2 linked regions of the Dinoroseobacter shibae DFL 12 = DSM 16493 genome follow. The protein of the gene in region 2 interacts with the protein of the main gene of each other region in a pairwise test. Links are inferred from orthologs where the notes say so. Each region holds a gene or a part of one and is shown on either strand. Other genes may lie near its edges. The genes, in order: trkA and DSHI_RS18125.

The links.
Region 1: the proteins of DSHI_RS18125 (region 2) and trkA interact in binary tests that used the Escherichia coli proteins (3 or more experiments, as listed by UniProt). The link is inferred for Dinoroseobacter shibae DFL 12 = DSM 16493 from one-to-one orthologs.

Annotation. Positions count from the first base shown.
Region 1 is NC_009952.1:1,630,258-1,639,360, forward strand. The notes cover bases 3,474-6,358. They hold trkA (Trk system potassium transporter TrkA), read right to left. Parts: upstream 5,662-6,358; coding sequence 4,285-5,661; downstream 3,474-4,284. Other genes in these bases: DSHI_RS07980 (TrkH family potassium uptake protein), read right to left, coding at 3,474-4,285; DSHI_RS07990 (hypothetical protein), read left to right, coding at 5,824-6,306; DSHI_RS07995 (hypothetical protein), read left to right, coding at 6,329-6,358. Outside these bases: DSHI_RS07965 (penicillin acylase family protein), read left to right, coding at 1-1,025; GTPase HflX, read right to left, coding at 1,129-2,376; RNA chaperone Hfq, read right to left, coding at 2,418-2,651; more of DSHI_RS07980, read right to left, coding at 2,777-3,473; more of DSHI_RS07995, read left to right, coding at 6,359-6,766; nitrogen assimilation response regulator NtrX, read right to left, coding at 6,928-8,343; DSHI_RS08005 (sensor histidine kinase NtrY-like), read right to left, coding at 8,340-9,103. UniProt on the Escherichia coli protein: Part of the constitutive potassium transport systems TrkG and TrkH. May regulate the transport activity of TrkG and TrkH systems. Binds to NAD(+) and NADH.
Region 2 is NC_009952.1:3,767,088-3,776,059, forward strand. What follows is about bases 5,306-8,059. They hold DSHI_RS18125 (PTS sugar transporter subunit IIA), read right to left. Parts: upstream 7,038-8,059; coding sequence 6,573-7,037; downstream 5,306-6,572. Other genes in these bases: DSHI_RS18120 (hypothetical protein), read left to right, coding at 5,306-6,561; hpf (ribosome hibernation-promoting factor, HPF/YfiA family), read right to left, coding at 7,076-7,651; DSHI_RS18135 (RNA polymerase factor sigma-54), read right to left, coding at 7,726-8,059. In the rest of the region: DSHI_RS18095 (glycosyltransferase family 2 protein), read left to right, coding at 1-59; UTP--glucose-1-phosphate uridylyltransferase GalU, read left to right, coding at 204-1,097; DSHI_RS18105 (glycosyltransferase family 4 protein), read left to right, coding at 1,125-2,348; DSHI_RS18110 (glycosyltransferase family 2 protein), read left to right, coding at 2,396-3,412; more of DSHI_RS18120, read left to right, coding at 5,125-5,305; more of DSHI_RS18135, read right to left, coding at 8,060-8,972. UniProt on the Escherichia coli protein: Seems to have a role in regulating nitrogen assimilation.

The sequences.
Region 1 (9,103 bases), 2.1 Mb from region 2 along the record:
ACCGGTGGCAGGGCACGCTGGGCTTTGTCGCGAATCCGCAGGTGATCGACCCGCCCGGGGGCCTGTTGGGCAATACCAACAACAAGGTGATCGACCGGCCCTTCCCGTTGCACATGTCGTTCGACTGGGGCGATACCCAGCGCATCCAGCGCTGGGAGCGACTGATGTCCGCGCGGCAGGTGCATACGCGGGAGAGTTTCATCGAGGCGCAGCTGGACACCGTGAGCCAGGGGGCGCGGGTGCTGCTGCCGCTGGTGGCGCGGGAGTTGTGGTTCTCCGAAGAAGCGGCCCCCGAGGGCAGCGAGGCGGCGTTGCGGCGGCGGGCGCTGGACCTGCTGGCGGAGTGGAACGGCGAGATGAGCGAGCATCTGCCCGAGCCGCTGATCTACACCGCCTGGATGCGTGCGCTGCAGGAGCGGCTGATCCGGGATGAGCTGGGCCCGCTGGCGGATGAATTCGACCGGCCGCAGGTGCTGTTTCTGGAGCGGGTGTTCCGGGACGTGGACGGGGCGGCGGTCTGGTGCGACGTGGTCCAGACGAGCGCTGTGGAGGACTGCACGCTGCAGGCGCGCCGGGCGCTGGACGATGCGCTGCTGGAGCTGACGGAGCGGTTCGGCAGCGCGGTGGAGGGCTGGCGCTGGGGCGATGCACACCAGGCGACCCATGACCATCCGGTGCTGGGGGATGCGCCATTTCTAGGGCCGATCGTGAACCTGCGCCAGTCGACGAGCGGCGGGGACACGACGCTGATGCGCGGGCTGACGGCAGGGACCGGGGCGAACCCTTACCGCAACACTCATGGGGGCGGATATCGGGGGGTCTACGACTTCGCCGATCCCGACAGTTCGGTGTTCATCATCTCCACCGGGCAGTCGGGCCATCCCCTGTCGCGGCATTACGACGATCTGGGGGAGCTATGGCGGCGGGGCGAATACATCCCGATGACACTGGATCCGGAGCTTGCCCGGGCCGGAGCGAATGGGGTGACACTTCTCTACCCCGACCTCGCCGTTGCGCGGCCCTGAACCGATCGCGGACGCGGCCTGACGATCGAGTAATCAGGCCAAGGGTGCGTGCTGGCAAGGCGCTTCGAAGCGCCTTGGTCCCTGCACGTGGCGGGAACCGGTTTCAGGCGTGCAGGAGCGCTTCGAACCTTGCCTTCTGCACGGGCGACCAGCGCAGGGAGAGGTGGTAGCCGTCCTCATCCTGGCTTTCGTCCAGAACGACACCCTGTTCGAACAACCACGCGCGGACGCGGCCCTGGGCGAAGGGCACGACGACCACTTCGTCCAGCAGCGCGGGTGTCAGCCGGGCGGAGATCGCCGCCTGCAGGGTGTCGAACCCCTCGCCACTGAGCGCCGAGATCGCCAGCACGTCGTCCTGGCGGGCGGCACTGGTGCGCAGGGCCTCGGCTTCGGCCTCGGGCAGCAGGTCCAGCTTGTTCCAGACCTCGATCATCGGGCGCTCGTCCTTGACGCCGAGAGCCTCGAGGATCTTGTGGACATCCTCAGCCTGTGCGGCGCTGTCGGGATGGGCGATATCGCGGACATGCAGGATCAGGTCGGCATCCAGCACTTCCTCGAGTGTGGCGCGGAATGCCGCGACCAGTTCCGTGGGCAGGCTTGAGATGAAGCCCACAGTGTCGGACAGGATCACCTCCAGCCCGTCGGGCAATTTCAAGGCCCGCATGGTCGGGTCGAGCGTGGCGAAGAGCATGTCCTTGGCCAGCACCTCCGCCCCGGTCAAGTGGTTGAACAGGGTCGATTTTCCGGCGTTGGTGTAGCCCACGAGCGCGACGATTGGGTATGGTACTTTCTTGCGCGCGGCGCGGTGCAGCTCGCGCGTTTTCACCACCTTGGCGAGCTGGCGTTTGATGCGTGTGACCGCCTCGTCGATGGCGCGGCGGTCCGCCTCGATCTGGGTCTCGCCGGGGCCGCCGACGAAACCGAGCCCGCCGCGCTGGCGTTCCAGGTGGGTCCAGGAGCGTACGAGACGCGTGCGTTGATAGGCCAGTGCGGCCAGTTCGACCTGCAACACGCCTTCGCGAGTGCGGGCGCGGTCGGCGAAGATCTCGAGGATCAGGCCGGTGCTGTCGAGGATCTTGGTCTTCCAGGCCCGTTCGAGATTGCGCTGCTGGACCGGGCTGACGGGGCCGTCGATCAGCACGAGGCCGATCTCGTCGGCCTCGATCCGGGCGCGCAATTCCTCGATCTTGCCGGAGCCGAACAACAGGCCCGGCTGCACCTTGGACAGGCGCACGATATCGGCCCCGGCCACGTCGAGACGCGGCAGGGCAGCGGCCAAAGCCACGGCTTCTTCGAGCGCAGGGCCCGCAAGGCGGCGGCCGCGGTCGGCGGTCAGTTCGGGGTGCAGCACCAGGGCGCGGGTGCGCGTCGGGGCATGGTCATGAAGGTCGGTCAGTCGTCGCCCTCGTACAGGCTGATGGGCTGGGTCGGCATCACGGTGGAGATGGCGTGCTTGTAGACCAGTTGGCTTTGCCCATCGCGGCGCAGGAGTACGCAGAAGTTGTCGAACCAGGTGATCACCCCCTGCAACTTCACCCCGTTGATCAGAAAAACGGTGACGGGCACCTTTGTTTTACGAACATGGTTGAGAAAAGCGTCCTGCAAATTCTGTTTGTCGCCGGCCATTCTGTGTGCCTTTTTTCTTTTGGGTGCGCGCAAATTCCTGCGCATCTGTCGCTGTGCTTACAGACTATGATGGGTGCGCGCGGGGGATTCCACCCCTAATGGCAACGACATAGGGGAAATGCGGCTCAGTTGCGCCAGAAATCGGGGTTCAGCAGCGCAAGGATGGCCAGTGTTTCCAGCCTGCCAAGGACCATAGCGGCGCACAGGATGGCTTTGGCGGCATCGGGCAGTGCTGCATAGGAAATAGGCGCTTCGGTCGCAATCGAGGCGATCGGGCCGGTGGTCGTCAAGGCAGCGAAGGTCAGCAGTGTCGCTTCTTCGAAGCTCATGCCGGTCAGGGCCAGCGCCGACATCACGAGGGCAATGGATAGCGCGAAAAGCATGAAGAAGATCCAGGCGATGGTGGAGCCTTCGCGCCTGAGCCGTCGTCCTGTATACCCTGCGCTATTGATCGAGGAGGGATGGATCAGGCGCTCCATCTCGCGCAGCCCGTGCTTGTAGAGCACGTAGACTCGCAACAGCTTCACCCCGCCCGCTGTCGTCGCCACTCCGCCCCCGAAGAGCGCGATCCCCGCCAACAGCAGCCCCGGCGTGCCGAGGCCGGACCAGTTCTGCGCCTGGGTCCAGGACGCGCTCTCGAAGCCGGTGGTGGTCAGGAAGGACAGCACCATGAAGACCGACCCCCAGAGCGCAGCGAGCGCATTGCCGTCGAAGCCGCCGGCATCGACCTCGAACGCGCCGAGCCAGTGGCGCAGGAACAGAAAGGCGGGGATCACGGTGACGAAGACCGCCGCGATGCGCAATTCGCGGTCGCGCCGCAATTCGTGCCAGTTCGGGGACCAGCCATTGATGAAGCTGCGGCGGGTGATCGCGAAGATCAGGAAGGTGAAGATCGCCAGCTCCGCCAGCCCGCCGCGGGGGGCGTTGCCGGGCAGCTCGCCAGCGGTGATCCCGCTCGTGGACAAGGTGGACATGGCGTAGATCAGGCCATGGGCCCCGGGGATGCCGCAGAGGATCATGATCAGCCACAGAACCCCGGTCAGGGTGATGTAGATCGGCGCGAGGCGGCTGGCGAAACGCAACAGCCGGGTGGCCGGTTCGGCATGGCCCTCGTTGCGGCCGGTGCTGCCGCCCTGCCCGGCCTCCTGGATCGAGGTGACCTCGAAGCCGCCCAGGGTCAGCGGCGCCATCACCGCAAAGGCGGTCACCCAGATGAGGAACCCGCCGAGCCAGGCCACGGTCGCGCGCCACAGGTGCACGGAAATGGGCAGGCGATCGGGCTCGAACAAGGTGGCGCCGGTGGTGGTCAGGGCGGAGACCATTTCCACATAGGCATTGAAAAAGCGCGTGGCCGGCACCGCCTCCGAGAGCGGCAGGGCGAGCATAAGCGGCAGCGCGGCAAAGGCCAGGAGCAGCGCCACCAGTTGGCGGCGCTCGCTGTTGGCGGCAGGGCTGTTCATGGTGGCAATGCCGAGAAACCCCGCGAGGACCAGAAACAGGATGCCGCCATAGAGAAACGGGCGCGCCGTGGCGTTGTCGCCCAAGGCGCCCGCGTGGAGCGCCGGGATGAACATCGCGAGCGCCCCGATCCCGATCAGGATGACGATCAGGGGGAACTTGCGCAGGGTTTCCATCAGAAGAAGTCGATCGAGACCTGGAGCAGACGCTCGACCTCGGGCACATCTTCGGCCAAGGCGAACATCACGATGACCGCGCCTTCCTCGATGCGGGTGCTGCCCGTGGGGCGGATCACCTTGCCATCCTTGAGCATGCCCGCCAGCAGCACGCCCTCCGGGAAGCCCACGTCGCGCACCACCTGCCCCGAGAGCGGCGAGGTCGAGAGCACTTGCGCCTCGATCACTTCGGCCTCGGCATTGCCGATGGAATAGACCGTGCGCACCCGGCCGTGGCGGACGTGGCGCAGGATCGAGCTGACGGTGGTGGCGCGCGGGTTGATATAGGCGTCGATGTTCAGGGGCCCCAACAGTGGCACGAGAGTCGGGTCGTTGACCAGCGAGATCGCCACCGGACAGCCCTCGGACTTGGCGCGCACGGCGGCCAGCAGGTTGGTCTTGTCGTCATCGGTGATCGCCAGCACCGCGTCGGCGCGTTCGATATTGGCCTCGCGCAGCAGATCGACGTTCAACCCGTCGCCATTGAGAACGATGGTCCGCTCCAGCGCGTCGGCAGCGATCTCGGCGCGTTTGCGATCCCGTTCTATCACCTTGACGCGGACACGGGATTCGCGGCTTTCGAGTGTGCGGGCCACGGTGAGACCCACATTGCCACCGCCGATGAGCACGATGCGTTCCTGTTTGCGCGTGGTCTTGCCGAACACTTCGAGGGTGCGGTCGAGGTCGTCATCCTTGCAGAAGATATAGATCTGATCCCCGGCGAAAAGCTGGTCGCCCGGGTCGGGCACGAAGAGCGTGCCCTTGCGCCGCACGCCCACGACCATGGCATGGAGCGTCGAGAACAGGTCGGTGAGTTGCCGCAGGGGCGTGGAGAGCACAGGGCAGTCCGCATCGAGCGAGATGCCCAGAAGCGTTGCCTTGCCGCCGAGGAATTTCTCGGTGTCGAAGGCCGCGGGGGCCGCGAGGCGTTTCAACGCGGCCTCGGCCACTTCGCGTTCGGGGCTGATCACCACGTCGATCGGCAGGTGATCGCGCCGGTAGAGGTCGGAATAGATCGCCGTGAGGTAGCTTTGGGAGCGCAGTCGGGCGATCTTGCGCGGGATCTCGAAGATCGAATGGGAGATCTGGCAGATCACCATGTTGACCTCGTCCGAGAAGGTCGCGGCGATGATCATGTCGGCGTCGTTCGCCCCGGCGGAAGTCAGCACGTCCGGGTAGGACGCAAAGCCGGTGATTCCCTGCACGTCGAGCGTGTCGGTGGCCCGGCGGACAAGTTCGGGGTTGTTGTCCACGACGGTGACGTCGTTACGCTCCCCCGCGAGGTGGCGGGCGATCTGCCAGCCCACCTGCCCTGCCCCACAAATGATGACCTTCATCGTTGCGCCCCATCTCGGTCTGGCCTCCGGCATACTTGACTGCGGGCGGCGTGAAAAGGCTAGGCCGCTGTCGCGGGGCGCGGGGCTTGTCTTGGGCCGCCGGCTTGGCGATGGTGGGACACCGGCGTGCTGTGACGCGCGGGCATGAACAGGAGGCGGAAGATGGGGCCTGCAACACGATCTGCCCTGGGCATGGGGTTTGCCGCGCTCTTGGGGCTGGGCGGCTGCGCCCCGATGCTGGTCTATGACCAGCCCGGGGTGACCGTGTCACGTTTGGCCAGCGACCTGGAGCGCTGTGCCGCTGTGGCCTTTGATGCCGCACCGCCGCAGATCACCCGCGAAAGCGTGACCGTGCGCAATGTCTCCATCGGTGCCGGCTACGGGTACGGGTATGGCTATCGCGGGCTCTACGGGGCTGGCGGATTCGACCGGGCCTGGGTGGATGTGGACCGCAACGAGTTGGCCCGGGAGGAGGCGCGACAGGCCTGCCTGCGCGAGGCGGGCTATGGGTTTGCGCAGATCCCGCGCTGCCAGAGCCTGTCGGCCCGGGACGTGACCGGTGCGACCCAACAGGCCGCCGTGGGCCCGCAAAGCTGTGCGGTCAGTGTGCCCGATGTCGGCCCGGTGGTGTTGAGCGGAACATGAGCGGGTTTCGGGAGGAAGGCAGATGACGCGGACGAGGCCGGTTGTCGGGATGCTGGGGGCGCTGGTCCTCGCGGGATGCGGTCCCCTTGTGGCCTATGACCAGCCGGGGGTGAGCGTGTCGCGGCTGGCCAGCGATCTGCAAAGCTGTGCCGCGCAAGCGCTGGCCAGGGCCCCGGTGGACATCACGCGGGAGCGGGTCACGGTGCAGGTGCGCGAGTATCGCTATGGCATCCCGCGAACGGGGTATGACAGGGTCTGGGCCGATATCGACCGCAACGAGGTGGTGCGCGAAGAGATCCGGCAACAGTGTCTGCAGGCAAAGGGATACACCCTGACGCAGGTGCCCCGGTGTACGAATGCGGGTGTCGTGACCGCAGAGACGCGGCAGGCCGCGGCAGGGCCGGGCAGTTGCGGGGTGAATGTCTCGGGCGTCGGTCCGGTGATCGTGTCGGGGTCCTGAGGCCGAGCTGACCGGCCCCTGAAGGGCTTGCGCCGCGCTGTGCGCGTCGCCCGATGCGAGGGGGCTGGCCCCGCGCTTGTCGCCCGGACCAATGGCGCACCCAAGGCGACCCCGGAGTGCTTCCACACGGATGAGGGGCAGCTAGGGCGCTGAGACGGCGATCAGTCCTCCTGAGCCTCCACCTGTTCCACATGGGCGACGCGGGCCCCGGACTTGGTGCTGGTCACCACGTTGAGCGATTTCAGTTTTCGGTGGAGAGCCGAGCGTTCCATGCCGACGAAGGCCGCCGTGCGGGAGATGTTGCCGCCGAAGCGGTTGATCTGCGTCATCAGGTATTCGCGTTCGAAAAGCTCGCGCGCCTCGCGCAGGGGCAGCGTCGCGAGCGTGCCCGAGACCAGCCCGGTGGCGCCATCGGCCTCGGCTTCGGGGCCTGCGCTGGGCAGTTCTTCGGGGCTGATCTCCCCCTCGCCGGTGCCGAGGATCAGCACGCGTTCCATCACGTTCTTGAGCTGGCGGACATTGCCGGGCCAGCGCATGGTCTGCAACATCGCCTCGGCCTCGGCCCCCAGTTCGCGCGCGGCGAGGCCCTGGGTTTCGTTGAAATGGGCGATGAAGTGGCGCGCCAGGACGGGGATGTCCTCGCGCCGCTCATCGAGCGAGGGCACGGTGATCGGGACCACGTTGAGCCGGTGGAACAGCTCTTGCCGGAGCCGACCGCTGGCGACCTCGGCCTCGAGATCCGTGGTCGAGGATGAGATCACGCGCAGATCGACCTTCACCTTTTGGGTGCCGCCGACGCGCTGGAACTGCTGGTCCACGAGGACGCGCAGGATCTTGGACTGGGTGCCGGCGGGCATGTCGGCCACCTCGTCGAAGAAGATCACACCGCCATCGGCCAGCTCCAGCAAACCCTTTTCCACGGATTTGTCCGGCCCTTCGCGCCCGAAGAGCACCTCTTCCATGCGGTCGGCCTCGATCGCGGCGGAGTTGACGGACACGAAGGGTCCGGAGGCGCGGGCCGAATTGGCATGAATGTAGCGGGCGGCGACCTCCTTGCCGCTGCCCGAGGGGCCGGTGAGCATCACCCGGCCGTTGGAACGGGTGACCTTGTCGAGCTGGCTGCGCAGGGTTTTCATCGCGGCGGAGTTGCCCAGAAGGTCGGTCGCCACCGGGCCCTGGCGTTTCAACTCGGCATTCTCGCGGCGCAGCTTGGAGGTTTCCATGGCGCGTTTGACCACCAGCAGCAGCTGGTCGATGTTGAAAGGCTTTTCGATGAAGTCATAGGCGCCCTGCTTGATGGCGGCGACGGCGATCTCGATATTGCCGTGGCCGGATATGATCACGATGGGGATCTCGGGGCGCTCGCGCTTGACCCGAACGAGGATGTCGATGCCGTCCATCGAGCTGTCCTTGAGCCAGATGTCGAGGATCATCAGGCCGGGGGGCTGGGCCTCGATCTGGTCCATGCAATCTTCGGCGGTGCCGACCGTGCGGGTGGCGTAGCCTTCGTCCTGAAGGATGTCGGAGACCAGCTCGCGAATGTCCTTCTCGTCGTCGATGATCAGAATATCGGTCATGCTGTCGCAGTCTTTTTTGGGGGCGTTATGTCGGGTTCGGGTCGGGATGCGTCGACTTGGGTGGCGGCCTCGGGATCCGGAGGGCGCGTCGGAAGCAGGATCACCGCGGCAGCCCCGGGCGGGGTGTCCGGGGTGAAGGGTTCGGCGGGCCGCAGCTCCAGCGTGCCCTGGTGTTCTTCTACGATCTTGCGGACGATGGGCAGACCGAGGCCGGTGCCCTTGTCGCGGGTCGTCACGTAGGGTTCGAAGAGTTTGGCGGTGTCCGGTGGCAGGCCGATGCCGTTATCGGCGATGGTCAGCTCCGCCTCCCGGCCCAGGTTGCGGAGACTCACGCGGATCTCGCCCGGGCGGGTATCGCCGGTCTTGCCGGTCTGGCGGCTCTCGATGGCTTCGCCGGCGTTCTTGAGCAGGTTGGTAAGCGCCTGCCCCATCAGGGTTGCGTCGAGATCGGCAGGCACAGGGTCCGGCGAGATGTCGGTGACGAAGGTCACGTCGGGTTGCGCGACCTGCTGTAAAAGCACTGCGTCGCGCACCAGTTGCGCGAGATCCAGATGGGCGGTCTCCGGCTCCGGCATGCGGGCGAATTTCGAGAATTCGTCCACTATTCGGCGCAAATCGGCGGTCTGGCGGATGATCACATCGCTGAGCTCCACCAGGGCGGGGCCGTCCTCGCCGAGGCGGGGGCCGAACTTGCGTTTCATGCGCTCTGCGGAAAGCTGGATCGGGGTGAGCGGGTTCTTGATCTCGTGGGCGATACGGC
Region 2 (8,972 bases):
TCGACCATTTACAGGCGGAATATAGCGACATCCGAGTCGGGAACCATGTTAGGATTTGACGCGTTAGCCCAAGGCATGTGTTGTCGGACAATGCTGCAATGCAACAACAGAACACACCTGGGGCGGCGCTGGCTGTTGTGCTTTGCGTCCGATACCGTGCAAAATGCGGTCGCCAACAGGTCATATTTGAATAGGAACGCATGATGTCTCGTAGTGTCAAAACCGCTGTCTTTCCCGTTGCTGGTATGGGCACGCGATTTTTGCCAGCCACCAAGTCGGTGCCGAAAGAAATCATGACCCTGGTGGATCGTCCGCTCGTCCAGTATGCGATCGACGAAGCGCGGGCGGCGGGGATCGAGGAGTTCATCTTCGTCACGTCGCGCGGCAAGAGCGCGCTCGAGGATTACTTTGACGCCGCCCCTCAACTCGAACAAACGCTCGAGGATAAGGGCAAGACCAAGCTGCTGGAGATCCTGCGCAACACCAACATGGACAGCGGCGCCATCGCCTATGTGCGGCAGACCCGCGCGCTGGGCCTCGGTCATGCGGTCTGGTGCGCGCGGCGACTGCTGGGCAACGAGCCCTTCGCCGTGATCCTGCCTGACGACGTGATCGCCGCCGAAAAACCCTGCCTCGCGCAGATGGTCGAGGCTTACCAGGAGCTTGGCGGCAACATGGTTGCGACCATGGAAGTGCCCATGGACAAGGCGTCGGCCTATGGCATCGTCGATGTCGAAGAGGACATGGGCAGCGTGGTGCGGGTCAAGGGCATGATCGAGAAACCCAAGGCTGAAGACGCGCCCTCGAACCTGGCGGTGATCGGGCGGTACATTCTCAGCCCGGAGGTTCTCGACAACCTCGACAAGGGCCAGATCGGCGCCGGGGGCGAGATCCAGCTGACCGATGCCATTGCGCAGGAAATCACCAGCAAGAACAATGTCTACGGCTTCCGCTTTTCGGGCCAGCGGTATGACTGCGGCTCCAAGGCCGGGTTTCTGCAGGCGACGGTGTCCTTCGCCCTGGCGCGCCCGGATCTGCGCGACGAGCTGTCGGATTTCCTGCAGGAGCTGGCCTTCGCGCGCAAAGCGGCCGAGTAACTTCGCGCCCCGATGGCGGCGGAGGGCATGCGCCTGAACCAGGATCCCTTGCCCCTGTTGCTCGACGTGACCCGGCTGGCCTCGCGGATCGGGGACAGGCGCTTGTCCGGCGTCGACCGGGTGGAGGCGGCCTATCTACGCTTTGTTCTGTCGCAACCGGACATGCCCTATGGGCTGGTGCGGTCCGGCTTCGGCTACCTGCTGCTCGATCGCGCGGGGTTGCAGCCGCTCTGCGATGCCGTGGCCGATGAAACGATCTCCTGGGGGCGTCCGGACCTGTTGTCCCGGCTGGCGCGCCACCGCTCCAAGGCGCGCGCGGGGGTCGAGACGACCTTGCGCGCGCTCTCCATCGCGCGGGCGCCGCGTTCGGGGCTGGGCCGGATGCTGCGCAAATGCCTGCCCGACGGGGCCCATTACCTGAACGTGGGCGAGACGAATTTCGATGGCCCGGTCGCGATGGCCCTGCGCGGTCTGCGCCGCAGCTGGATCGACATGGTGCTGCATGACACCATTCCCTGCGACTTTCCCGATCTCGTGACCCCGGCCTCCGCCGCGCGGTTCGACAAGCGCCTGCGCGCGATGCGCACACATGCGGATCGGATCATCACCGCCACCTGGGCCGTGCAACAGGCCGGGTGCCGCCACCTGGGGCTTGGATCGGAGGACGCGCGCTGGTGCGTGGCGCCCTTCGGGCTCGACCTGCCGGAGCCCGACGCCAAGGCCCCCGCCCGGCACGGGCTGACCCGGCCCTACATGCTGGCGCTGGGGACGTTGGAGCCGCGCAAGAACATCACCTTCCTGCTGGAGATCTGGCGGCAGGCAACCGCCACGGGCAGCGCCATGCCGGACCTCGTTCTCTGCGGTGCGCGCGGCTGGTATCCGGCGAAGGTCTTCGCCGCGCTGGACGCCGACCCGCTGCGCGGTGTTCATATCCACGAGATCAACGATGCCCTGGATCCGGAAGTCGCGGGCCTGATCGAAGGGGCCGAGGCGCTGCTGTTTCCCACCGTGGCCGAAGGCTTCGGCTTCCCGCCGCTGGAGGCCATTGCCCTGGGCGTGCCGGTGATCTGCAGCGATCTGCCCGTGCTGCGCGAGACCCTCGGGGCCTTGCCCGTTTACGTGGCCCCCGGGGACAGCTACGCTTGGACATCAAAAATTAAGCAAGGTTGTGCAAAACCGGATCCGACCGCTGTGGAGGCCCTGCTGGACCGGTTCACCTGGGAGCAGCACTTCGCCCGGGTGTTCGGCTGAGCGCAGCCAGAAGCGGTCGCAGAGGCGATGACGAGGCACCGAACCGCGTGAGCGTGATCGAACAGTACAAGAGGCGCCTGCGGCGCAAGCGCTTGCTCTGGCGCGGCTTTCGCCGCCGACGCCAACTGACGGTCGTTGAAAACCGCACGGGCGAGATCGGCGCGTCCGACATCCTCGCCTTCGTCACCCTGCGCAACGAACGCATCCGCCTGCCCTACTTCCTGGATTACTACCGCAAGCAGGGGATCGACCACTTCCTGATCGTCGATAACGGCTCCGACGACGGCTCCACCAGCTACCTGGCGGATCAGCCCGATGTCTCGCTCTGGTCCACGCCGGACAGCTACCGCCGGGCGCGCTACGGGGTGGATTGGCTGACCTGGTTGCAGCGGACATACGGCCACAAGCACTGGTGCCTGACCGTGGATGTGGACGAGTTCCTGATCTATCCCTTCTGCGAAACCCGGCCCCTGCGCGCGCTCACCGACTGGATGGAGGCGTCGCGGCTGCGGGCGCTGCCTGCGATGCTGCTCGACCTCTATCCCAAGGGGCCGCTGGACAGCGTGACCTACCGCGAGGGGCAGAATCCGCTGGAGCTGGCCTGCTGGTTCGACAGCGGCAATTACACGATTTCGCAGAATCCCGAATTCGGCAACCTGTGGATCCAGGGCGGGCCGCGGGCGCGCACCTTTTTCACCGACACGCCGGAGGCGGCGCCGGCGCTCAACAAGATCCCGCTGGTGAAATGGGATCGCAGCTATGTATATGTGGACAGCACCCATATGCTGCTGCCCCGCGGCCTGAACCGTGTCTACGAGACCGGCGGGGGGGAGCGGATTTCGGGTTGCCTGTTGCACACGAAGTTCCTCGACACCTTCGTGGCCAAATCCGCCGAGGAGGTCGTGCGCCAGGAACATTACGCCAAGGGCCGCGAATACAAGGCCTATGCCGAAACGCTGACCGAGCAGGGCGCGCCATCGCTCTGGACCGAGATGTCGGAGCGATACGTCTCCTGGCGGCAGCTCGAAATCCTGGGCCTTCTGTCCAAGGGCAACTGGGCATGAGCGCGCCGGTCAAACTGGGCTTTGTCATGCTTGCCCATGCGGAGCTGGGCCGTGTCGAGCAACTTGCGCGCTACTTCGCGAGCTTCGACTGCCCGATTGTGATCCATATCGACCGCAAGACCCCGCAGGGGGACTTCACCGCGCTGCAGACCCGGCTGGCGGATCAGCCGCTGGTGCACCTGATGCGGGTGCATTAATGCGGCTGGGGGCTCTGGTCCATGGTGGCCGCGACCCAGGACGCGGCACAGATCCTGCTCGACCGGTTTGCGCAGGTCACCCATGTCTCGCTGGTCTCGGGCGATTGCCTGCCGCTGCGTCCGCTCGACCGGCTGCTCGATTTCCTCGGCGCGCGCCCGGACACGGATTTCATCGAATCGGTTACCGTCTCGGACGTGCCCTGGACCATCGGCGGCCTGCAGCAGGAGCGTTTCACGCTGCGCTTCCCGTTCTCCTGGCGGACCCGGCGCAAGCTCTTCGACAAGTATGTCGAGATCCAGCGCCGTCTGGGCGTGCGCCGCCGCGTGCCCAAGGGCCTGGTGCCGCATCTGGGCTCGCAATGGTGGTGCCTGACCCGCCGCAGCCTGGAGGCGATCCTCGAAGACCCCCGACGGGCGGAGTTCGAAGGCTACTTCGCCCGCGTCTGGATCCCGGACGAGTCCTACTTCCAGACCCTCGTGCGTCGGGTCTCCACGCAGATCGAAAGCCGGTCTCTGATGCTGTCGAAATTCGACACCCAGGGCAAACCCTTCGTGTTCTACGACGACCATCTCGACCTGGTGGGCCAGTCGGACTGCTTCCTGCTGCGCAAGGTCTGGCCCCGGGCCGACAGGCTCTATGCGCAACTGCTCGACCCCGCGCTGGGCGCGCCCGAGCAAGGGCCGAGCGACCCGCACCGGATCGAGCAGACCTTCGAGGAGGCGATGCAGCGCGGGCGCGAAGGGCGACCCGGGCTCTTCATGCAGAGCCGCTTTCCCAGCGATACCTGGCAGTCGGGCAAGACCGCCGCCCCCTATTTCGCCTTCCAGGGCTATGACGAGGTGATCGAGGGCTTCGCGCCCTGGCTCGCCCAACGCAGCGGCGCGCGGGTTCACGGGCATCTGTTCGACTGGACCGAGGTGCAATTCGCCGAGAGGGTGCGGTGTTTCAATGGCGGTCTGTCGGATGCGGTCAGCCTGCGGGATTACAACCCGCAGGCCTTCCTGACCAACCTGATCTGGAACAGCCGCGGGGAGCCCCAGTGTTTCCAGATTGCCCCCTATGACCGGCAGGACCTGAATGACTACATGATGTGGGACCCCAACGCCCATATCTCGATCATCACCGGGGCCTGGGCGTTGAAACTTTTCCGGTCGGACCTGCCCTTCCGCGATGCCAGGCGGGAGGCGGCCTGGATGCAGAAGGTCGAGGACCACTTCCTCGGCCAGCTGCGCCGCCGGGGCCTGCCTAGTCGGGTGCGTGTCACCTCCCTGGCGGAGTTCGTGGCCGACCCGGTCGGGCAGCTTCAGGACGTGCTCGACCAGATGACGCCGGTGTCCCAGCGCCGCCTCGCTGCGCCCCCGCCGCTGGTCGATCTGGCGGGGTTCGGCGGCTTCCTGCAGGCGCTCAAGAACGCCGGGATGAAGCCCTACCTGACCGGAGATTTCCCGCTCGACACCGCGGGGCTCGGGCAGCCGACGACGCCCGCCAAACCCTATCTGGTGACTTGACCCGCCATGCCCGATCGCTTCGACTATTTCGTGATCTTCGCCGGGATGCGCACCGGTTCCAACTACCTGGAGCGGAACCTCAACGCCGCGCCGGACTTGCGTTGCTACGGCGAGCTCTACAACCCCTATTTCATCGCCCATGAGGGGCAGGAGTCGTTCCTCGGCCTCACCCTCGCGCAGCGCGAGGCCGACCCGGACGCCCTGATCGCGCGCATCCGGGAAGAAACCGTGGGCCTGCCGGGGTTTCGGCTGTTTCACGATCATGACCAGCGGGTGCGCGACCGGGCACTTGCCGACCCGCGCGCGGGCAAGATCATCCTGACGCGCAATCCACTGGACAGCTATGTCTCCTATTGCCGGGCGCTGGCGTCGAACCAGTGGGTGCTCACGGACGCCAAGGGCCAGATCGACACGCCCGCCATCGATTTCGACGGGCCGGGATTTGCGACTTTCCTGGCGGATCAGACCGATTACTTCACCGCCGTGCGGCAAGGGCTGGCCCGCGCCGGGCAGACCGCGCTGACCCTGCGCTACGAGGATCTGCAGCAGATCGAGGTGATCAATGGCGCGCTGGCCTATCTGGGCTCGCCTCACCGGCTTGCACGCCCCGAACGCACACTGAAACGCCAGAACCCCGAACCGTTGGAGGGGAAGGTGACGGATATGGCGGTCCTGCGCGCGGCGGTGGCGGGGCTCGACCCGTTCGGGATCGACCATCTGCCCCCCTCCGCGCCGCCGCGCGGACCCGCGGTGCCCAGCTATGTCGCCTGTCCCGACACGGGGCTGCTCTATCTGCCCATGGCGGGGCCGGAGCCCGACCCGGTGCTGGCCTGGATGGCCGCGCTGGACGGGGTGCCCAAGGACGCACTGATCACGGGTATGCGCCAGAAAGACCTGCGCGCCTGGCGCCAGGCGCATCCGAACGCACGCTGTTTCACGGTGCTGCGCCATCCCGTCGCCCGCGCCCACACGGCCTTTGTCACCCGTATCCTGCCCAGCGGATTGCAGGCCTATGCCGAGTTGCGCCATGGGTTGATCGCCGCCTACAAGCTGCCCCTGCCGGAGCATTTCCCGGCCGACGAGGTGGACCCGGACCGGATCGGCAAGGCCTTCCTGCGATTTCTGAAGTTTCTCAAGCCCAACCTGGCGGCCCAGACCAGCCTGCGGATCGACCCGTCCTGGGCGGCGCAGATGACGGTGCTGCAGGGCATGGCCCAGGTCGCGATGCCGGATGTGATCCTGCGCGATGGTCCGACGCTGCAGACGGATCTCGCGGGTCTCGCCGCGCGCGCCGGGCGCCCGGCACCGGACGTGCCGGTGGTTTTCGAGACTGGCAATCTCGGCGCGCTATATACACCGGACATGGAAAAAGCCGCGCAGGCGGCTTACGGTGTGGATTACGCCAGTTTCGGGTTCGGCCCCTGGACGCCGACAAAGGCCTGAGCCGGGCAGGCTCAGGCGGCGCGGGTGCTCTCGCTTTCGGTCAGAACCGTATAGAGCGTGCTTGGATCCCCATTGGCCCGCAGCTTGGCGCAGATATTCGGGTCGCGCAGGGTCCGCGACACCAGCGCCAGCGCCTTGAGATGCGCCACGCCGCTGTCTTCGGGTGCGAACAGCCCGAAGACCAGGTCCACGGGCTGCCGGTCGACCGAATCGAAGGGCAAGGGTTTGTCGAGGCGTACGAACACACCGACCACCCGGTCGATGTCACGGAGCCGCGCATGGGGCAGGGCCACGCCGTGGCCGACCCCGGTCGGCCCCAATGCTTCGCGCTCCTGAAGGGCGTCCACGGCATTCACCGGACACACCCCGTACGCATCGCAGACGATGTCGCTCAGCTCCTGCATCAAGCGCTTCTTGCTGCTCAGATGCCCGATCACCTTCACGGCTTCCGGCACGAGCAAATTCGATAAATCCATTCCGATCGCTCTTGTCTCCGCCGTGTCACTTGGCGGGGTTAGCTGTCCATCTTGGTATCGATCCAGCCGATGTTGCCGTCATCCCGGCGATATACGACGTTGATCCCACCGTGTCCCTCATTGCGAAACACCAGTACGGGTGCCTCGGCCAGTTCCATCTGCATCACGGCCTCCCCGACCGAAACTGACGGAATGGTTGTCTCCATTTCGGCGACAATGATTGGTTGCAGGGTCTCCGGCTCATGCTCATCGGACCCCTCCGAGCCATCGAGGATATAGGTAGACGCGCCGGAAAGTGCAACGGGTTCGGTGCGGTCCCGGTGATGGTTCTTCAACCTGCGCTTGTATCGGCGCAGCTGTTTCTCCATTTTCTCGCTGCATTTGTCGAAAGCGGCATAGATTTCGTGGGCCGAGGCCTTGGCTTGCGCGGTCAGTCCGGTGGACAGGTGCACCGTGGCTTCACAGACGTGATTATAGGCGTCCTTGGAAAACACGACATTGGCATCTGTCGGCCGCTCGGCATACTTGCCCACAACCTCCGAGAGTTCCGCTTTCACGTGGCGCTGCAGAGCCTCGCCGATGTCGATCTGTTTTCCGGTGATTTGGTAGCGCATAGTGCCTCCCTGAGTGCGCAAGCGGCGCCGGTCCGGTTATCCGGAGCAGAAACAGCCACTTGCAAGAAGTGGGATTACCCGGATGATATCATCCGGCCGCGCATCCGGGCCGCGGCGTTCAGCCGTTTGCGGTCGTAGGATGACGGGATGTTCAAGCATCCCCTGTATTTGGCGACAGTTCGGCGGGCGATGTCAACGCCCTCCTTTTTCAACCTCTGCGCTATTTCGCCATCGGTGAGAACCGCGTCTTCGGATTCGGCGGCCACGAGTGCGGCGATCCGGCTCTGAACCCCGTAAGCACTGGTCGCAGCGCCCGTTTCCGGGCCTAAACGGGCAGAAAAGAACGCCGACAGGGGAATCACGCCGCCCGCATGGGCCAGGGTCTTGTCTGCGACAGCACGCCCCACCGTGGCCGCGTGCAGACCCAGCCGTGCGGCCAGTACCTCGCGGGTCAGAGGGCGCATCGCTGCCCCCCCTTCGCGAAAGAATCCGCTCTGGTAGTCCACCAGGAAGGCGACGATCCGTTCCAGCGCGTTGGCCCGGTAGCCAAGCGCCCGGTGCAGCGCTTCTGCCTCTGCCCCGTAGCGGGCCAGTGCCGTATCGGCTGCTTCGCGCCTGGCGGCGGCCATCAGTTCGGGGTCGAGGGCCAGGTCGCTCTGGCGGCCGCGCAGCACCCGGATCTCGGGGCCCGCGCCGTCGGGGAAATGCACCGCCACGTCGGGCGCGCTGACCTGCGGCGTCGGGCTGAAACGCTGGCCGGGATAGGGGCTAAGCTCCGGCAGCAGCCGGATCACCGCGCCCAGATCCTCTGCCGGGATGCCGGTGCGGCGGGCGGCGCGGGCGACATCGCTGCCCACCAACAGGTCGAGCACCTCTGTCGCCCGGGCGGCGACCGCCGGGGCAATCCCCTTGTCCACCAGTTGCAGGCGCAGGCATTCCGCGAGGCTTCGCGCGCCCACACCCACAGGCTCGCAGCCCTGCAGCGCCGCGAGGCCCAGCAGCACCGTCGCCTCGTCCAGGGCGCATTCCTGGGCGATCTCGGCGGGCGTGCTGTCGAGGTATCCGGTTTCCGTCAAGGACCAGCTCAGGGCGAGGGCCGCCTGGTGGACTGGCGGCGCCAGGCTCATCAGCCCGAGTTGCGCCCGCAGGTGATCGCCGAGGCTGACCTCGGCCACGGTGGTGTCCAGCGCCACCTCGTAGGCGGTGGCCTGTGCCGCCGGCGGCGGGCCGGGGCGGCGCAGGCTCAGGATCGGGTTTTCCTCCGCCTGCCGCACCAGCAACTCTTCCAGCGCCGCGGCGGACATCCGCAGCACCGACAGGG